DNA from 2 places in the Streptomyces sp. SudanB182_2057 genome. Region 1 is predicted to be linked to the other one. Evidence: riboswitches for the same ligand, from Rfam matches in the RefSeq annotation. Region 1 holds a riboswitch; the other holds the start of a gene.
What was found. A riboswitch is a leader RNA that binds a small molecule or an ion and turns the genes downstream of it on or off. The one in region 1 is predicted to bind ZMP and ZTP.

Region 1 (6,981 bases):
GACGCCGGGCCCCTGGCCTGCGCGGGCGTGACCGCGTACAACGGGCTGCGGCGCGGTCCGGCCGAGCCGGGCGACCTGGTCGCGGTGCTCGGCCTCGGGGGCCTCGGCCACCTCGGCGTGCGGTACGCGGTGGCGATGGGCTTCGAGACCGTGGCGATCGCCCGGGGCGCCGAGAAGGCCGACTTCGCCGAGCGGCTCGGCGCCCACCACTACATCGACAGCACGGCATCCACCCCGGTCGCCGAGGCGCTGGCCGCCCTCGGCGGGGCGAAGGCCGTCCTGGCCACCGCCGGCAACTCCGAGGCCATCACCGCGACCGTGGACGGCCTGGCCCCGCGCGGCGAACTGACCGTCATCGGCGCCACGCCCGAACCGCTGGGCATCAGCCCGGTACAGCTGATCATGAGCGGCCGGGCGGTCCGCGGACATCCCTCCGGCACCGCGCAGGACATCGAGGACACCATGGCCTTCAGCGCCCTGCACGGCATCCGCCCGATGACCGAGACGCTGCCGCTGGAACGGGCCGGGGAAGCGTACGACAAGATGCTGGCCGGCGCGGCACGCTTCCGCATGGTGCTGACCACCGGCTGACGCCCGGGGGCTCGCGCCCAGGTGTGGGCGGCTGGGCCGGGTCGGTGGGCGAGCCGGTCCGGGGCGGCGAGCAGCGGCATGGCACGGTGCCCGGCCGTGATCCGAAATCCCCCGGGGTGCCGATGTGCCATGGGGCACGGCCGGGTGCGGGGGCGCGGGCGGCAGGTCCGGCTCGATCGGTCAGCGGGTCGGGAGCGGCGAGCACGGGGGTGGCGCCATGCATGTCCGGGGGCGGGGATGCCCAGGTGCCGGTGTGCCGTCGAAGGCGGCCGGAGGCGAGGGCGGCAGGCCCGGGCTCAGCCGGCGAGCCGGGCCACGGCGGTCAGTACCGGCGCGGTGCCGTCCTCGCCGCGGATCCGGGCGCCCAGGGCCTCGGCGCGCCGTCGGTACGCCGGGTCCCGGGCGGCCCGTGCCAGTGCCGCGGCCAGCGCGTCCACGGTCAGCCGGCGCAGCGGTACGACGGCCGGGGCGACCCCCAGCGCGACCAGCCGGGCGGACCAGAAACCCGCGTCGAACTGCACCGGCACCGGCACCGCCGGCACACCGGCGCGCAGCCCCGCCGCCGTGGTGCCCGCGCCCGCGTGATGGACCACGGCGGCCATCCTCGGAAAGAGCGGCGCGTGCGGCACCTCGCCGATGGTCAGCATGTCGTCCCCGTCGGCCGCGAGCCCGCCCCAGCCGCGCTGGATCACCCCGCGCAGCCCGGCCCGCCGCAGTGCCGCCACCACCCGCGCACTCAGCCGCCCGGCGTCCGGCACGGTGGCGCTGCCCAGCCCGACGAAGACCGGCGGCGGCCCCGCGGCGATGAACTCCTCCACCTCGACGGGAAGCCGGCGCTCGACGTCGTACGGCCACCAGTAGCCGCCCACCTCGAGTCCCGCCCGCCAGTCGGCGGGCCGGGGCACCACCAGGGGGCTGAAACCGTGGTGCACCGGCCAGCGCCGCCGCTCCCGGGCCCGCCGGGCCGCGGTGGCGCCCAGCGGGGGCAGGCCGAGCCGCTCGCGCAGCGCCGGCACGGCACCGGAGAAGACGTGCTCCACGGCCAGGCTCACCCCCTGCCCGGCGAGCCGGTTCACCGGCCCGCCCCAGGCGCCGCCGCCGAGCACCGGCGGGGCGAACTCCCGGGTGGCGGCGAGGGGTTGCAGGTATACGCCCAGGCTCGGCAGCCGCAGCCCCTCGGCGATCGTGTGCCCGAGCGGGGCCAGCGAGGCGGACAGCAGCAGCACCTCGCTGTCCCGCGCGGCGTCCAGCAGGTCCTCGGTCATCCGTCCCACCAGGCGCCGCGCCAGATCCACCACGCGCGCCAGCTTTCCGGCCCCGCTGGCGCTGCGGTGCAGACCCCGGCCGCGCGGCGACCGGAGTTCGGCCAGCGGATCCACCGGCAGCGCGTGGAACCGTACCCCCGACCCTTCCACCAGCGGTTCGAAGCGGCCGTGGGTGACCAGCGTGACCTCGTGCCCGGCCAGCGCCAGCCGGTGTCCGAGCCCGGTGTAGGGCGCGGCGTCGCCCCGGGAACCCGCCGTCATGATCGCAACGCGCACAACGGCCAGTATGGCCGCTCCCGTGGCCACGGCGCCCGCCCGTCGGCGCGAATGTCCCATACGTACATGCCGAGGGCGAGACCGCCGCCGAACACCGCGAGGGTCGGCGGGCCCGGCCGATTCACCGGCAGCGAGCTGCCGAGTACGGCCCTGGGTTCCGGCTCCGGCCGGACACCCCGGGCCCTCGCACCCGTACCGCCGCCCCTACGCGCCGAGTTGCCGCCCGGCCGCCGTCACCGTCTGCTCCAGCAGCGTGGCGATCGTCATCGGACCCACCCCGCCCGGCACCGGCGTGATCAGCGAGGCACGCTCCACGGCCGAGTCGAAGTCGACGTCGCCGACGTTCCCCGGGTTGTAGCCCGCGTCGATCACGACCGCGCCCGGCTTGATGTCCTGCCCGCGGATCAGCCGCGGCCGGCCCACCGCGGCCACGACGATGTCGGCCTCGCGGACCGCCGCCGACAGATCCCGGGTGCGCGAGTGGCAGTACGTCACGGTCGCGTCCCGCGCCAGCAGCAGCATGCCCACCGGCTTGCCGAGGATCGCGCTGCGGCCCACCACCACGGCCCGCTTCCCGGCCGGGTCGACGCCGTACTCGTCCAGCAGCCGCACGATGCCGCCCGGCGTGCAGGAGACGAAGCCCGGCAGCCCGAAGCTCATCGTGGCGAACGAGGCGAAGGTGACACCGTCCACGTCCTTCTCCGGCGCGATCGCCTCGAACGCGGCCCGCTCGTCGACGTGGTCGCCCACCGGGTGCTGGAGCAGGATGCCGTGCACCCCCGGGTCGTCCGACAACTCCCGCAGGGTAGCGACGAGTCCGTCCGTCGTGGTGGTGGCCGGGAGGGCGACGTGCCGGGAGGTGATGCCGGCCTCGCGGCAGCGGTTCCGCTTCATGCGGACGTAGGTCACCGAGGCCGGGTCCTCGCCGACCAGCACGGTCGCGAGACACGGTGCGGTGCCGGTGCGCTCGGTGAGGGCGGCGGCCTGCCGCGCGGTGTCCTCCACGATGCGGCGGGCGAGCGCGGTGCCGTCCATCAGACGGGCGGCCTGGGTCTGGGTCATGCTGCACACTCCTGGGACCGGATCGAGTCTTCTCGCCCAGGCGCGCGGCTGACCTCACGGGCCGCTCCCCGGTGGTACTCCACCTCAGCGCCAGTCACGGCCCGCGTACAGCGTAACCGAGCGTGTGTACGACCTCGGGACCACCTTCCTTCCGCCGCCGGGCCGGGCTACTCGTCCCAGACCTGGATGATCAGCTGATCGGTGATCCTGCCGTCCCGCAGCGTGAGCATCGACTCGGCCAGGACCCGGGTGCCGTCCGCGTACTCGCAGGACTCGCTGTAGGCGGCGTGGTCGCCCTGGATGACGCACTGCTCCAGCTTGTGCGTCATGTCGCGGCGGTAGACGTCGTCCAGCAACTCGGCGATCTGTACCCGGCCGTGCAACTCCGTGGGGTGACTGGGCTGGTGGACACGGTCGACGATGCGGATCCGCGCGTCGTCCGCGTAGAGCGACAGAAGGGTGTTGCCGGTATCGCCCTCTATGCCCCGGCGCAGTGTCTCGCCGTCGAAAGCGGAGCCCGTCGCGCTGCCCATGGTGACCTCCTTCAGGCGCCCGCGGCCCGCCGTGAGCGGACCGCCACGGCCCCCCTGACGAGACTCCTCCGCCCCGGCGGCCCCGGCAAGCCCGGCCGCCGCGGTCCGCCTCACGAGTGAGCCCGCCGGGCCACCCGTGTCCGGCCGGAGGACCGGGCCGTTGCTGAGGGCATGATCTCAACACGTCGCATCGCCGCCGCCGTCGGTCTGGCCGCCGGGATCGCCGGCATCGCCGCACCCCAGGCGGACGCGGCGGGCACCGGCGCCCCCGTCGTCGGAAAGCTCGCCGCCCTCTCCACGCTGGACTCGCTCACCGCCGGTGACATCCCGGCCCCGTACCGCGACCGGGTGCCGAAGGTCAGCGAGCAGGTGGGGGAGCTGAAGCACCTGCGGGAACTGAACCAGCTGCGCCAGGTGGAGCAGGTCATCGCCCCCGTGGCGCCCCTGCTCGGCCTGGTGAACGCCGTCCCCGTCCGCCTGCGCTGACCCCCGCCCCGCGCCGCGGCCGACGGCGGCCGGAAAGATCCGCGATCATGTACGTGATCCTTCCCGCTGCCGACCGGTCGCGTCGTAGGGTCGTCGGCGAAGGCATTCGATGAAGGGACAGGCCATGGCGCAGGAAGTACGCGGCGTGATCGCACCGGGCAGGAACGAGCCCGTGCGGGTCGAGACGATCGTGGTGCCGGACCCGGGGCCCGGCGAAGCCGTCGTACGCGTCCAGGCCTGCGGGGTCTGCCACACCGATCTGCACTACAAGCAGGGCGGCATCTCCGACGACTTCCCCTTCCTGCTCGGCCACGAGGCCGCCGGCGTCGTGGAGTCGGTCGGCGAGGGCGTCACCGACGTCGCCCCCGGGGACTTCGTCATCCTCAACTGGCGCGCGGTGTGCGGACAGTGCCGGGCCTGCCTGCGCGGCCGGCCCTGGTACTGCTTCGACACCCACAACGCCCGGCAGAAGATGACCCTCGCCGCCACCGGCCAGGAGCTGTCCCCGGCCCTCGGCATCGGCGCCTTCGCCGAGAAGACGCTCGTCGCGGCCGGCCAGTGCACCAAGGTCGATCCGGCCGTCTCCCCGGCGGTCGCGGGCCTCCTCGGCTGCGGGGTGATGGCCGGCATCGGCGCCGCGATCAACACCGGTGGCGTCGGCCGCGGTGACTCGGTCGCCGTCATCGGCTGCGGCGGTGTCGGCGGCGCGGCCATCGCCGGGGCGAACCTGGCCGGCGCGGCCCGCGTCATCGCCGTGGACATCGACGACCGCAAGCTGGCCAAGGCCCGCACCCTGGGCGCCACCCACACCGTCAACTCCAAGGAGACCGACCCGGTCGAGGCGATCCGCGAGCTCACCGGCGGCTTCGGCGCCGACGTCGTCATCGAGGCCGTCGGCCGCCCCGAGACCTACCGGCAGGCCTTCTACGCCCGCGACCTGGCCGGCACCGTCGTCCTCGTCGGTGTCCCCACCCCCGACATGAAACTCGAACTGCCCCTGCTGGACGTCTTCGGCCGCGGCGGCGCCCTGAAGTCGAGCTGGTACGGCGACTGCCTGCCCAGCCGTGACTTCCCGATGCTGATCGACCTGCACCTGCAAGGCCGCCTGCCGCTCGACGCGTTCGTCACCGAGACCGTCGGACTCGACGAGGTGGAGCAGGCGTTCGAGCGGATGCACCACGGCGACGTGCTGCGCTCGGTGGTGGTGCTGTGATGACCGCGCGGATCGAACGCCTCGTCACCAGCGGCCAGTTCACCCTGGACGGCGGCACCTGGGACGTGGAGAACAACGTGTGGCTCGTCGGCGACGACCGCGAGGTGATCGTCATCGACGCCGCCCACGACGCCGAGGCCATCGCCCGCGCCGTCGGCGACCGCCGGCTGACCGCCATCGTGTGCACGCACGCCCACAACGACCACGTCAACGCGGCCCCGGCACTCGCCGACCTGACCGGCGCCACGATCTGGCTGCACCCCGACGACCTGCCGCTGTGGCAGCAGACCCACCCGGACCGCGCACCCGACCAACACCTCCTCGACGGCCAGGTCATCGAGGCCGCCGGCGCCGACCTCACCGTCCTGCACACCCCCGGACACGCCCCGGGCGCCGTCTGCCTGTACGACCCCGGTCTCGGCACCGTGTTCACCGGCGACACCCTCTTCCAGGGCGGCCCGGGCGCCACCGGGCGCTCCTTCTCCCACTTCCCGACCATCATCGACTCCGTCCGCGACCGCCTCCTCACCCTGCCGGCCGAGACCAAGGTCCTCACCGGGCACGGCGACGCCACCACCATCGGCGCGGAGGCCCCGCACCTTCAGGAGTGGATCGACCGCGGGCACTGATTCCGGGCGCCGCCGAAACACCGACAGAAGATGTCCGGTATTCCCGTGAGAGTGGCAGGGCACAGCACGCACGGCACACGGGAGGCAGGACATGACAGGACCGCTGGACGGCAAGGTGGCGCTGGTCGCCGGGGCGACACGGGGCGCGGGCCGGGGCATCGCCGTGGAACTCGGCGCGGCCGGCGCCACCGTGTACGTCACCGGCCGCAGCACCCGCGCCCGCCGCTCGGAGTACGACCGCCCCGAGACCATCGAGGACACCGCCGACCTCGTCACCGAGGCCGGCGGCCGGGGCATCGCCGTACCGGCCGACCATCTCGACCACTCGGCCGTACGGCACCTGGTGGACCGGATCGCCGCGGAACGGGGCCGCCTGGACGTCCTCGTCAACGACATCTGGGGCGGGGAGAACCTCTTCGAGTGGGACACCCCCCTGTGGGAGCACGACCTCGCGAGCGGGCTGCGGCTGCTCCGCCTCGCCGTCGAGACCCACGCCGTCACCAGCCACTACGCCCTGCCGCTGCTGCTGCGCCGGCCCGGCGGCCTGGTCGTGGAGGTCACCGACGGCACCGCCGAGTACAACCGCGACACCTACCGCGTCAACTTCTTCTACGACCTCGCCAAGGCGTCCGTCCTGCGCATGGCCTTCGCCCTCGGACACGAACTCGGGCCGCGCGGCGCGACGGCCGTGGCCCTGACACCGGGCTGGATGCGCTCGGAGATCATGCTCGACACGTACGGCGTGCGCGAGGAGAACTGGCGGGACGCCCTGGCACGCGAACCGCACTTCGCCATCTCCGAGACCCCGCGCTTCACCGGCCGCGCCGTGGCAGCCCTGGCCGCCGACCCGGACGTGGCCCGGTTCAACGGGCAGTCCCTCTCCAGCGGCGGCCTGGCGCGGGTCTACGGCTTCACCGACCTCGACG
Region 2 (6,981 bases), 2.5 Mb from region 1:
GCGAGCTGGCCGCCACCACCGGCTACGTCGCCAAGCCCCTGCTCGGCCGCGAGGGCGCCGGCATCACCGTCCACGAGCCCGGCACCCCGCCCGCCCCCCGCGAGGACCCCTGCTGCTACCAGCGGCTGGCCCCCCTGCCCGCCTTCGACGGCAACCACGTCGTCCTCGGCGCCTGGGTCGTCGCCGGCGAACCGGCGGGCCTCGGGATCCGCGAATCCACCGGCCTGATCACCGACGAGTACGCCCGCTTCCTGCCGCACGTCATCCTCTAGCCGTCCGCGCCCCGAGCAGCGCCTCCACCGCCTCCCGCGCGTGCCCCGCCGCGGCCGGGTCGCCCGTGATGCCCGCCGTGACCATGGCCCCCTCGGCCAGCAGGTGCACGGGTTCGGCGAGCGGGAGTCCCGTGGCCCGGACCCAGACCGCCAACTGGGCGCGGAAGGCTTCCTTGTGGGCGCGTACCTCCCGCAGCACCGCCTCCGAGGACGCGCCCAGTTCCCCGTGGGCGTTGATCCAGGCACAGCCGCGGAAACCGGGCTCGGCGAACCACGCGGCGAGCCAGTCGAAGACCGCCAGCACCCGTTCGCGCGGGTCGGCGACGCGCTCCACGTGCGCGGCCAGGCTCTCCCGCCAGCGCCGGTCGCGCCGCCGGAGCACGGCGACGACCAGGTCCTCCTTGGTCGCGAACAGCCGGTAGATCCGCTTCAGGGGCAGCCCGGACGCCTCCCGGACCCGGTCCATGCCGACCGCCTGGACGCCGTGTGCGTAGAAGAGCGTCTCGGCGGTGTCCAGCAGGGTCTCGCGGTCCAGGCGGTCGCGTTCCTCGGTGGCGGGGGCGGGCATCCGGGCTCCTCATGTCTCCTTGACGCCGAGAACGGTCGTTCTCTACCTTAGTCGCAGCGATGGAGAACGACCGTTCTCGACCTGGCCCGTCCCCGAGGAGGCCGCCGTGCCCGAAGCCCGCCCGCCCTACCCGCCGTTCACCCTGGAGACCGCCCGGCAGAAGGTCCAGGCGGCCGAGGACGCCTGGAACACCCGCGACCCCCACCGGGTGGCCCTCGCCTACACCGAGGACTCCGTCTGGCGCAACCGCGACCGGTTCCTCACCGGCCGGGAGGAGATCGTCGCCTTCCTCACCGACAAGTGGCGCCGCGAACTGGACTACGCGCTGCGCAAGAGCCTGTGGAGCTTCCACGAGGACCGCATCGCCGTCCGCTTCCAGTACGAGCACCGCGACACCGACGGCCAGTGGTGGCGCTCCTACGGCAACGAACTGTGGGAGTTCGACGCGCACGGCCTGATGCGCCGCCGCGAGGCGAGCATCAACGACGTGGCCATCGAGGAATCCGACCGGCGCATCCTCGGCCCCCGGCCCGCCGGCGAGCACGGCACCGACATCCCCCTGCGCTGATCAGGCCCCGAGCAGCACCGCCCGCAACTGCTCCACGCCCCAGTCCAGATCCTCCTCGCCGATCACCAGCGGCGGAGCGATCCGGATCGTCGCCCCGTGGGTCTCCTTGACCAGGACCCCACGGGCCAGCAGCCGCTCGGCGACCTCCCGCCCGGTACCCACCGCCGGGGCGACGTCCACCCCGGCCCACAGCCCCCGCCCGCGCACCGCCGTCACCCGGCCCGTCCCCGCCAGCTCGCCCAGCAGCCGGTGCAGCCGCTCGCCCAGCCGCGCCGCCCGCTCCTGGTACTCCCCGGTCCGCAGCATCGCGATCACCTCCAGCGCCACCGCGCAGGCCAGCGGATTCCCGCCGAACGTCGACCCGTGCTCACCCGGCCGGAACACCCCGAGCACCGCCGCGCTCGACACCACCGCCGACACCGGCACGATCCCGCCGCCCAGTGCCTTGCCCAGCACGTACACGTCCGGCACGACCCCCTCGTTCTCGCACGCGAAGGTCCGCCCGGTCCGGCCCAGCCCCGACTGGACCTCGTCGGCGACGAAGAGCACATTCCGCTCCCGGGTCAGCTCCCGCACCCCCGCCAGATAACCCGCCGGCGGCACGATCACCCCCGACTCGCCCTGCACCGGCTCCAGCAGCACCGCCACCGTGTTCTCCGTCAGCGCCCCCCGCAGCGCGGTCAGGTCGCCGTACGGCACGATCTCGAACCCCGGCGTGTACGGCCCGAAGTCCGCCCGCGCCTCGGGATCCGTGGAGAAGCTGATGACGGTCGTCGTACGGCCGTGGAAGTTGCCGCCCGCCACGACGATCTTCGCCATCTCCGCGGGCACCCCCTTCACCCGGTAGCCCCACTTCCGGGCCGTCTTGACCGCGCCCTCCACCGCCTCCGCGCCGGTGTTCGCCGGCAGCACCATCTCCATCCCGCACAGCCCCGCCAGCTCGGCGCAGAACGCCGCGAACCGGTCGTGGTGGAAGGCGCGGGAGGTCAGCGTCAGCCGCTCGAGCTGCCGCCGGGCCGCCTCCACCAGCCGGGGATGGCCGTGCCCGAAGTTCAGCGCCGAGTAACCGGCCAGCAGGTCCAGGTACCGCCGCCCCGACACGTCCGTCAGCCACGCCCCCGCACCGGTGGCGAGCACCACCGGCAGCGGATCGTAGGTGGGCGCGCAGTGCGCCCCGGCGAGGGCGATGAGGTCTTCTTCGGCAGCGGTCACGGACACTCCCGGCTCGGCCCGGATACGACGACGACCTCCTTCTTAACCCCGCTCGCACGGTGGGCGCGGGATCTTCCGCCCGGCGCGCCCGGTACGCTGACACCCGGGCCGTGACTGGCGCGCTGGGATGGGACAGACCATCAGGGAGCGGCCCGAGCGGTAAGAGTGCCGTGCGCCTGGGCCGAACGTGAACGCTGTACGCACACCGTCCGGAGGTCCCCATGCCAGAGAACGCCGCCCCCCTCTCCACCGAGTCCACCGCCTTCCGCGCGGCCCTCGACGTCATCCGCGCCGTGGAGCCGCGCGTCGCCGACGCCATCGGCCAGGAGGTCGCCGACCAGCGCGGCATGCTCAAGCTGATCGCGTCCGAGAACTACGCCTCCCCGGCGACCCTGCTCGCGATGGGCAACTGGTTCAGCGACAAGTACGCCGAGGGCACCATCGGCCGCCGCTTCTACGCCGGCTGCCGCAACGTCGACACCGTCGAGGCCCTCGCCGCCGAACACGCCCGCGAACTGTTCGGCGCCCGCCACGCCTACGTCCAGCCGCACTCCGGCATCGACGCCAACCTCGTCGCCTTCTGGGCCGTCCTCGCCGACCGCGTCGAGGTGCCCTTCCTGGAGAAGGCCGGCGCCCGCCAGATCAACGACCTCACCGACGCCGACTGGGCCGAGCTGCGCCAGGCCTTCGGCAACCAGCGCATGCTCGGCATGTCCCTGGACGCCGGCGGCCACCTCACCCACGGCTTCCGCCCGAACATCTCCGGCAAGATGTTCGACCAGCGCTCCTACGGCACCGACCCGGCCACCGGCCTGATCGACTACGACGCCCTGCGCGCCCAGGCCCGCGAGTTCAAGCCGCTGATCATCGTCGCGGGCTACTCCGCGTACCCCCGGCTGGTGAACTTCCGGATCATGCGGGAGATCGCCGACGAGGTCGGCGCCACCCTCATGGTCGACATGGCCCACTTCGCCGGGCTGGTCGCCGGCAAGGTGCTCACCGGCGACTTCGACCCGGTCCCGCACGCCCAGATCGTCACCACCACCACCCACAAGTCGCTGCGCGGCCCGCGCGGCGGCATGGTGCTGTGCGACGACTCCCTCAAGGACCAGGTGGACCGCGGCTGCCCGATGGTCCTCGGCGGCCCGCTCCCGCACGTCATGGCCGCCAAGGCCGTCGCCCTCGCCGAGGCCCGGCAGCCCGCCTTCCAGGACTACGCCCAGCGCATCGTGGACAACTCCCGCGCCCTCGCCGAGGGCCTGACGCGGCGCGGCGCCACCCTCGTCACCGGCGGCACCGACAACCACCTCAACCTGATCGACGTCGCCACCTCCTACGGCCTCACCGGCCGCCAGGCCGAGGCCGCCCTGCTCGACTCGGGCATCGTCACCAACCGCAACGCCATCCCGGCCGACCCGAACGGCGCCTGGTACACCTCCGGCATCCGCGTCGGCACCCCCGCGCTGACCACCCGCGGCCTCGGCACGGCGGAGATGGACGAGGTCGCGGCCCTGATCGACCGCGTCCTGACCACCACCGAGCCGGGCACCACCAAGTCCGGCGCCCCCTCCAAGGCGAGCCACGTCCTGGACGAGAAGGTCGCCGACGAGATCGCCCGCCGCGCCACGGACCTGGTGGCGGGCTTCCCGCTCTACCCGCAGGTCGACCTCGGCTGACACACCCCGTAGGGAGCGCGGGGCCGCACGCGCCGTGCGGCCCCGCCGCGCGGGCGCGCCCGGCCGCGGCGGGCCCGCGGTTCCCCACCCGCCCGACCCGCCCCGTGCCTCTGCGACAATGAGGGGTATGGCAGACCGACCTCGCGTGCTCTCCGGCATCCAGCCCACCGCCGGCTCGTTCCACCTCGGCAACTACCTCGGCGCCGTCCGCCAGTGGGTTGCCCTCCAGGAGTCCCACGACGCCTTCTACATGGTGGTCGACCTGCACGCGATCACGGTCCCGCAGGACCCGGCGGAACTGCGCGCCAACACCCGCCTGGCCGCGGCCCAGCTGCTGGCCGCGGGCCTGGACCCCGACCGCTGCACCCTCTTCGTGCAGAGCCACGTCCCCGAGCACGCCCAGCTGGCCTGGGTCATGAACTGCCTCACCGGCTTCGGCGAGGCCTCCCGCATGACCCAGTTCAAGGACAAGTCCGCCAAGCAGGGCGCCGACCGGGCCTCCGTCGGCCTGTTCACCTACCCGATCCTCCAGGTCGCGGACATCCTGCTGTACCAGGCCCACGAGGTGCCGGTCGGCGAGGACCAGCGCCAGCACATCGAGCTGACCCGGGACCTCGCCGAGCGCTTCAACGGCCGCTTCGGCGACACCTTCACGATCCCGAAGCCGTACATCCTCAAGGAGACGGCGAAGATCTACGACCTCCAGGACCCGGCGGTCAAGATGAGCAAGTCGGCGTCCACGCCGAAGGGCCTGATCAACCTCCTGGACGAGCCGAAGGCCACGGCCAAGAAGGTCAAGAGCGCCGTCACCGACACCGACACGGTGATCCGCTACGACGCCGAGAACAAGCCGGGCGTCTCCAACCTCCTCACCATCTACTCCACGCTCACCGGCAAGACCGTCGCCGAGCTGGAGCAGGAGTACGAGGGCAAGATGTACGGCGCGCTCAAGACCGACCTCGCCGAGGTCATGGTCGACTTCGTCACCCCGTTCCGCGAGCGCACCCACCAGTACCTGGACGACGCCGAGACGCTGGACTCGATCCTCGCCAAGGGCGCCGAGAAGGCGCGGACCGTCGCCGCCGAGACCCTCGCGCAGGCGTACGACCGCGTGGGCTTCCTCCCGGCCAAGCACTGAGGCGTACGACCGCACGGGCCCACGCGGGCAGAGCGCTGCACATCACTTCCGCCGCGCCTGCCCACGGGGCACCCGTGGCCTTACAGTCGATGCCAACGGCCGGGCCAGGCGGCCGAGACGACGACAGACGCGACGACAGGAGACGACGTGGGGACCGTAACGATCGGCGTGTCGATCGCGGTCCCGGAGCCTCACGGCAGCCTGCTCCAGGAGCGGCGCGCGGGCTTCGGCGACGCCGCGGCTCATGGCATCCCCACCCACGTCACACTGCTGCCGCCGACCGAGGTGGACGAGGCCGACCTGCCCGCGGTCGACAAGCACCTGACCGAGGTCGCCGCGGCGGGCCGGCCGTTCCCGATGCGGCTGTCCGGCACCGGCACCTTCCGCCCGCTGTCGCCGGTGGTCTACGTCCGCGTGGCGGCGGGCGCCGAGGCGTGCACCCGGCTCCAGCAGCGGATCCGGGAGGCGTCCGGGCCGGTGGCGCGCGAGCTGCTCTTCCCGTACCACCCGCACGTCACCGTCGCGCACGGCATCGAGGAGGCGGCGATGGACCGCGCCTTCGAGGAACTCGCGGACTACGAGGCGGAGTGGTCGTGCACCGGCTTCGCGCTGTACGAACAGGGCGCCGACAGCGTCTGGCGCAAGCTGCGCGAGTACACCTTCGGGGGACCGGTCGTCCCGGTCCAGCCGGGGCACGCGCAGGTGTACGCCCCGCGCGTCGCGCCGTGACGCGCCCCCGGCGGGGCGCTACAGCGGCAGGCGCCTGAACAGCGCCCGGGGCGCGTGCCGCAGGACCGTCGTCAGCAGGCGGAGCGAGCCCGGCACCCACACCGTCTCCGCGTCGCGGCGCAGGCCCAGTTCGACGGCCGTGGCCACCGCCTCCGGGGTGGTGGCGAGCGGGGTGCGCGGGCGGCCCGCCGTGGCGCGGGTGCGGACGAAGCCGGGGCGCACGACCATGACCCGTGCGCCCGTCCCGTACAGGGCGTCCCCGAGGCCCTGGGCGAACGCGTCCAGCCCGGCCTTGCTGGAGCCGTAGATGAAGTCGGCGCGGCGGGCGCGTTCGGCGGCGGCGGAGGACAGCACGACGAGCCGGCCGTGGCCCTGGGTCTGCAGGGCGCGGCCGGCGACCAGACCCGCCGAGACGGCCCCGGTGTAGTTGGTCTGGGCGACCCGGACCGCGCGGACCGGGTCCCGTTCGTCGTGCGCCTGGTCGCCGAGGATGCCGAAGGCGAGCAGCACCATGTCGACCGGCCCCTCGGCGAACACCTTGCCGAGGGCGCCCTCGTGGGACTCGGGGGCGAGCGCGTCGAAGGCGACGGTGTGGACGTCCGCGCCCAGCGCCCGCAGGCTCCCGGCCGCGTTCTCCAGCGCGAGGGAGGGGCGCCCGGCCAGCCAGACCGTGCGGGTGCGACGGGCGATCAGACGGCGCGCGGTGGCCAGCGCGATCTCGGACGTGCCGCCGAGGACGAGCAGGGACCGGGGCAGTTCGGTGGCATCCTTCATGACAGATGACCGTATCGCCCACATATGACCCTTCCGGCGGCGAA

Region 2: it holds a riboswitch for ZMP and ZTP, as region 1 does, so the genes downstream of both, ACSURM_RS14610 (glycine hydroxymethyltransferase) here and ACSURM_RS03565 (bifunctional 5,10-methylenetetrahydrofolate dehydrogenase/5,10-methenyltetrahydrofolate cyclohydrolase) in region 1, are expected to answer to the same signal.

The regions. Positions count from the first base shown of each region.
Region 1 is NZ_OZ186798.1:870,488-877,468, reverse strand. It holds gene ACSURM_RS03575 (alcohol dehydrogenase catalytic domain-containing protein) at 1-591, shown strand, start outside; gene ACSURM_RS03570 (glycosyltransferase) at 888-2,117, opposite strand; gene ACSURM_RS03565 (bifunctional 5,10-methylenetetrahydrofolate dehydrogenase/5,10-methenyltetrahydrofolate cyclohydrolase) at 2,337-3,194, opposite strand; ZMP/ZTP riboswitch at 3,222-3,302, opposite strand; gene ACSURM_RS03560 (nuclear transport factor 2 family protein) at 3,362-3,727, opposite strand; gene ACSURM_RS03555 (hypothetical protein) at 3,899-4,213, shown strand; gene ACSURM_RS03550 (S-(hydroxymethyl)mycothiol dehydrogenase) at 4,338-5,426, shown strand; gene ACSURM_RS03545 (MBL fold metallo-hydrolase) at 5,426-6,055, shown strand; gene ACSURM_RS03540 (SDR family oxidoreductase) at 6,147-6,981, shown strand, end outside.
Region 2 is NZ_OZ186798.1:3,417,688-3,424,668, reverse strand. It holds gene ACSURM_RS14630 (glutathionylspermidine synthase family protein) at 1-272, shown strand, start outside; gene ACSURM_RS14625 (TetR/AcrR family transcriptional regulator) at 262-840, opposite strand; gene ACSURM_RS14620 (nuclear transport factor 2 family protein) at 947-1,408, shown strand; gene rocD (ornithine--oxo-acid transaminase) at 1,409-2,620, opposite strand; ZMP/ZTP riboswitch at 2,721-2,809, shown strand; gene ACSURM_RS14610 (glycine hydroxymethyltransferase) at 2,842-4,296, shown strand; gene trpS (tryptophan--tRNA ligase) at 4,424-5,434, shown strand; gene ACSURM_RS14600 (2'-5' RNA ligase family protein) at 5,582-6,163, shown strand; gene ACSURM_RS14595 (SDR family NAD(P)-dependent oxidoreductase) at 6,182-6,937, opposite strand.